Regions from separate parts of the Enterobacter mori genome, predicted to be linked through region 2. Evidence: predicted binding sites of a transcription regulator. Region 2 holds the regulator's gene; the other holds the start of a gene.
What was found. The regulator PurR, encoded in region 2, represses purine synthesis genes. The targets are predictions, from matches to a motif close to CANGCAAACGTTTGCNTG.
Positions count from the first base shown of each region.

Region 1: the regulator PurR is predicted to act here: its motif matches at 1,388-1,405, upstream of N2K86_RS07400 (amino acid aminotransferase).

Region 1 is NZ_CP104285.1:1,586,815-1,589,987, forward strand. Features, by position in the region: gene N2K86_RS07395 (MBL fold metallo-hydrolase) at 1-83, shown strand, start outside; gene N2K86_RS07400 (amino acid aminotransferase) at 134-1,324, opposite strand; gene ompF (porin OmpF) at 1,509-2,567, opposite strand; gene asnS (asparagine--tRNA ligase) at 3,173-3,173, opposite strand, start outside.
Region 2 is NZ_CP104285.1:1,987,933-1,991,105, reverse strand. Features, by position in the region: gene N2K86_RS09505 (MFS transporter) at 1-770, opposite strand, end outside; gene cydH (cytochrome bd-I oxidase subunit CydH) at 936-1,025, opposite strand; gene purR (HTH-type transcriptional repressor PurR) at 1,323-2,348, shown strand; gene punR (DNA-binding transcriptional activator PunR) at 2,367-3,173, opposite strand, start outside.

The DNA.
Region 1 (3,173 bases), 400 kb from region 2:
TCGCAGGACACGGTCCGATGTCGACGCTGGGCTATGAACGGCTCCATAACCCGTTCCTTCAGGATGAAATGCCTGTCTGGTAACCAGAATAAAAAAAAGCCTGCATTATGCAGGCTTTTTTTATGGGCGCAAATTACAGTACGGCGACAATCGCTTCGCACAGTGGCGCCATGTTGTCAGGCGTCATGCCTGCAACGTTCACGCGGCCAGATGCTACGGCGTACACGCCAAACTCTTCACGCAGACGCAGAACCTGCTCTTTAGTCAGGCCGCTAAACGAGAACATGCCGTTCTGTTTGATGATAAAGCTGAAGTCGCGGTCCGCGCCTTTCTCAGCCAGAGTATTCACGAACAGCAGGCGCATGCGCTGAATGCGCTGGCGCATATCGTTCAGCTCTTGTTCCCAGATCGCGCGCAGGGCATCGTTGCTCAGGATGGTGGCAACAACAGACGCACCGTGTGCCGGTGGGTTAGAGTAGTTAGCGCGGATCACGGACTTCATCTGGCTGAACGCACGATCGACGGTCTCTTCGTTTGCCGCGACCAGCGTACAGGCACCTACGCGCTCATTGTACAGGCCGAAGTTCTTGGAATAGGAACTCGCCACGATCAGTTCCTGATGCACGGCTGCGAACGCGCGCAGGCCTTCCGCATCTTCTTCCAGACCACGGGCAAAGCCCTGATAGGCGAAGTCAAACAGCGGCAGCCAGCCTTTCTCCACGGACAGCTTAGCCAGGTGTTCCCACTGTTCCAGCGTCGGGTCGATACCGGTTGGGTTATGGCAGCAACCGTGGAACAGCACCACGTCACCTGCCTGCGCTTCGCTCAGGCTTGCCAGCAGGCCGTCAAAGTCGAGAGCGTGGTTTGCCGCGTCGTAGTAAGCATATTCACGCACTTCCAGACCCGCAGAGTTAAAGACGCTCTTGTGGTTTGGCCAGCTTGGGTTGCTCACCCATACGCGCTTAACAGAGGTGTTTTTCGCCAGGAAATCCGCCGCAACGCGCAGCGCGCCGGTACCGCCAGGGGTTTGTGCTGTGCGAGCGCGTTTGCTGCTCACAATTTCGCTGCCTTTACCGAACAGCAGTTCCTGAGTGCAGCGACCAAATTCAGGGATACCATCAATACCGAGGTAGTTTTTGGTGGTTTCGTTTTCCAGCAGATACTGTTCAGCTTTTTTAACGCTGGTCAGGACCGGGGTTTTGCCGGTTTCATCTTTATATACACCAATACCCAGGTTGATTTTGCCAGGGCGGTCGTCGGCACGAAACAGATCGGCCAGGCCCAGAATAGGGTCGGCAGGAGCGGCGGTAATGTTCTCAAACATGACGAAGTTCCATTGTGATTACAGAAGTGAAATCCGCTATCAGGTTAACGGTAGATTTACAAAATGCCAACCGTTTGCGACGAAAAGCGTGCGGCTTTTCAAAAGACGCCATTATTTTCTGTCGGGCATAAAAAAACAGGGCCGAAGCCCTGTTCATTAAGCATATAACAAAGTGGTGTACTGATTAGAACTGGTAAACCAGACCTACAGCAACGGTATCATCGCTGTTGATGCCCAGCTTGTTGTCGTTTTTCAGCTGGTTGATCTGGTAGTCAACATAGGTGGACATGTTTTTGTTGAAGTAGTAAGTCGCACCGATGTCGATGTAGTTGATGTAGTCTTCGTCACCGATACCTTCTACGTCTTTCGCTTTAGATTTGTAGTAAGCGATGGATGGACGCAGGCCGAAGTCGAACTGGTACTGAGCGACAACAGAGAAGTCCTGAGATTTGTTAGCGAAGCCGTTGCTGCCCAGACGAGCCGCGTTACGCATTTCGCCGTACAGCGCTGCCAGGTAGATGTTGTTCGCATCGTATTTCAGACCGGTTGCCCACTGCTCAGCTTTATCGCCTTCGCCCCACTGCAGGGTCTGCTGGTTGTTGGTACGGTCAGCCGCGCCGTAAGCACCGACGATGCCGAAGCCGTCGAACTCATAGCTCAGAGAGGTTGCCCAGCCGTCACCGTTAGAACGTACTGCGTCAGTGCGCTCATTTTTGCCCAGGTACTGAACGCCAAAGTTCAGACCGTCAACCAGGCCGAAGAAGCCGCTGTTACGGTAAGTCGCCAGACCACCGGTACGACCAGAGAAGAAGTTGTCGCTTGCGCCAGTGTCGCCACCGAATTCTGGCAGCATATCGGTGATACCGATTGCATCATAGACCAGACCGTAGTTACGACCGTAGTCGAAGGAGCCTGCGTCACCGAATTTCAGACCTGCGAATGCCAGACGGGTTTTGTTACCGGACTGTGCATCAGCGCCTTCAGAGTTGTTACCCTGGAAGTTGTATTCCCACTGACCGTAGCCAGCCAGCTGGTCGTTGATCTGGGTTTCGCCTTTGAAGCCCAGACGAGCATAAGTCATGTCGCCATTGTTGCCGTCATTATCAGAGAAGTAATGCAGACCAACAGCTTTCCCGTAAAGATCTAATTTGTTGCCGTCTTTGTTATAGATTTCTGCAGCGTTTGCTGCACCGGCTACCAGCAGGGCAGGGATAACCACTGCCAGGATATTGCGCTTCATCATTATTTATTACCCTCATTGGTTTTTTTATGACACTCGCCACTGCCGTCAATAAATTCTGTCAATAAATATTTCCGGAACTATTGATGAGAGTTAGGTGTCTTTATGTATCTGACAGGCATCTTTCCATTCATAGAACCGTTTCGCTAGCCTGAAAGTGCTACAATTCTCAAGATTGAGTTACAAAAAGAAATAATGTGTAACTAAATGTGTGTTTTTGGGGACTTTGTGAACCATCTCAAATTTCAGAGAGGCTTGGTTAATTAAGAGGCGGTTTTATTCCTATATATATGAATTGCTTATATTTAATTTGGCTAAAGGCAATTCATATAAACAGCAATTAAACGGCTCATCTTTTCTTATGACCGCGAAAGGACTTCTGGATGGCTGTGAAATTGAATAAAAAATATGCTATTGCTTGAGAATTAAATAATCACAATAAGACTGTGGGGTATTTTTTATTCATAGATATTTCATGGAAACAAAACGTAACAGCTAGTGCTTTTGACGGGGTTGTCTTTTAAAGAGGCTGACTTTGCGCTGACATAAACTGACATTGCAGAATAAAATAATGGCCAGCATGTGCTGGCCATTATCATTGATGCGGGT
Region 2 (3,173 bases):
CCCAGATAGTTTCCGATAGAGAACCCCACGCCAATCAGCACCAGCATCGCGGTAATAAAGATCGGCGTCGCGTGGGTGATATCGTGCAGCACCGGTGAGATATAGGTGTAGAGGGTAAACATCGCACCGGCCCCCAGCACCGTGGTCAGCAGCGCGGAAAGCACCTGAGGACGCATCAGCACCGACAGCTCTTTACGTACGTCAGGACGTTCACCGGCGCTCCCTTTCGGTAAGGAGAAGAACAGCGCCACCATCGCCACCACGCCCAGCCCTGCTGTCGCCAGGAAAGACATTCGCCAGCCAATCACTTCACCCAGCCAGGTGGCCGCAGGCACACCGCCTATGTTGGCGATAGTCAGCCCCATAAACATGGTCGCCACCGCGCTGGCCTGCTTGTGCTTCGGAACCACACTTGCCGCAACAACCGAGCCCAGACCGAAAAATGCGCCGTGGTTCAGGCTGGTCAGAATACGCGACAGCATCAAAGTGGTGTAATCCGGCGCAATTGCGGAGAGCACGTTGCCCAGCGTAAAGATCGCCATCAGAAATATCAGCGCATTGCGACGCGCGCGGTGCGACAGCAGCAGCGTCATCAGTGGGGCCCCGACCATCACGCCGATGGCATAGGCGCTGATTAACATCCCGGCCGCAGGAATAGAGACGTCCACGCCCCGTGCGATAACAGGCAGTAACCCCATCGGGGAGAATTCAGTAGTGCCAATCCCAAAGGCGCCAATCGCCAGGGCCAGCAGAGGAAAATTGATTTTCATGAGTCAACTCCGGATGCCGTGTCATCACGCGACACAGAACTAAGAAGTCAAAAGCATGACATCAATCACAAAATTTGAGAAGTTAACATTTTGGCAAAAGATTTTTGCCAGAGAGGTAACAATCGGAAGAAAATGAGGAGGGAGAGGACTCTCCCCCCGCGTAAATCAGTGCAGCGCAGCCGTCAAACCACCGGCAACAATCAATGCCAGCACGATAAAGGTGGTCACCAGCGAAAACTTCAGATCGGAACTCATCAATTTTTCTCCTTTTAATCACCCCACGAAAAGTGAGTTTGCTCATTTTTACATAGTTTACGTCAAAAATCTTCCTGGATTTAAACTGATATCCACTTTAGCTCTTCCCCTTTTCATCAAGATAGGACAAAATTCCACGCTAAATTTATTAGCGTACCGGCCATTGATCCCCTCCTGACGTCCTGTGTCGTTTTCCCGGCGTGTCGCAACTCAAGATTGCGTAATAAGGGTGAGAGAAGGCAAACGTTTACCTTCAAGTTTTTCAGGAGTTTAGGATATGGTCTGGAGTGACATTGAATGGCAACAATAAAAGACGTAGCAAAACGCGCAAACGTTTCCACTACAACCGTATCACATGTAATTAACAAAACCCGCTTCGTCGCGGAAGAGACGCGCAACGCCGTCTGGGCGGCGATCAAGGAGTTACATTACTCCCCAAGTGCGGTTGCGCGCAGCCTGAAGGTGAATCACACCAAGTCGATTGGCTTGCTGGCAACCAGCAGTGAAGCGGCCTATTTTGCCGAGATCATCGAAGCGGTTGAGAAAAACTGCTTCCAGAAAGGCTATACCCTGATTCTGGGCAACGCGTGGAACAGCATCGAGAAGCAGCGCGCCTACCTGTCGATGATGGCGCAAAAGCGCGTCGATGGCCTGCTGGTAATGTGTTCCGAGTACCCGGAATCCGTGCTGTCCATGCTGGAAGAGTATCGCCACATTCCGATGGTGGTCATGGACTGGGGTGAAGCGCGCGCCGACTTCACCGATTCCGTTATCGATAATGCCTTTGAAGGCGGCTATATGGCCGGTCGTTATCTGATCGAACGCGGTCACCGCGAGATTGGCGTGATCCCGGGTCCGCTGGAACGCAACACCGGTGCGGGCCGTCTGGCCGGGTTTATGAAGGCAATGGAAGAGGCGCTGATCACCGTGCCGGAAAACTGGATTGTTCAGGGCGACTTTGAGCCGGAATCGGGTTACCGTGCAATGCAACAGATTGTCTCCCAACCGCATCGCCCGACGGCTGTTTTCTGTGGCGGCGATATTATGGCGATGGGCGCGCTCTGCGCCGCCGACGAGCTGGGCCTGCGGGTGCCGCAGGATATTTCCGTGATCGGGTATGACAACGTGCGTAACGCGCGCTTCTTCACCCCGGCGCTGACCACCATTCACCAGCCAAAAGACTCGCTGGGCGAAACGGCTTTCAACATGCTGATGGACAGGATCGTCAACAAGCGTGAAGAATCCCAGTCGATTGAAGTTCACCCGCGCCTCATCGAGCGCCGCTCCGTGGCGGACGGTCCGTTCCGCGACTATCGCCGTTAATCGCATTCCGGGGGCCAGTTATGCTGGCTCCCGTAGCCACTCCCGATTCAAGGTTTCACTGTCTCCCAGATAATCCAGCAGCCAGGCCATCGCAGGCGATACGTCGTTTTGCTGCCAGGTCAGACAGCAGGCCGCATCCGGGAACGGATTTTCCAGCGTCAGCGCTTTCCACTCCCCGGTATCGATGCGCGGTCGCGCGAAGTGAACGGGCACCATCGCCACGCACAGCCCCGCAGAAAGACAGGTTGCCGACGATTCCCAGTCAGGAGCCACCACGCGACGCTGGTTGTCCAGGAGCCAGGTGATGCGCTTGGGCAGCGAGCGCGAGGTATCTTCCAGCACCAGCGACGGCCAGTTGCGCAGCGTGTCATCGCTGAGAGGGCCTTCCATTGCCGCCAGCGGATGATCGCTGGCGACAACGCAGGTCCAGCTCAGCATCCCCATATCGCGAAACGCATAGCGTCCCCCGACGGGGATCGCCTGCGTTGCCCCAATCGCCATCTCCACCCTGCCATCCGCCAGCGCATCCCAGACGCCGTTGAACACCTCCTGGGAGACACGTAGTTCGACATCAGAAAAATGACGATAGAAATCCACGATCATTTGCCGGGTCCGTTCCGGCTTGACGATATTGTCCACCGCGATGGAGAGATGGCCTCGCCAGCCGTTAGCGATCTGCTGACACTGCTCGCGGGTGATCTGCATTTTTTTGATGACAGAACGCCCTTCCTTTAAAAACCACGCGCCTGCGGGCGTTAATTCCACGTCGCGATGACGCCGCTCGAACAGCGGAACCGCCAGCCACTCTTCCAGCTGACGCACGGT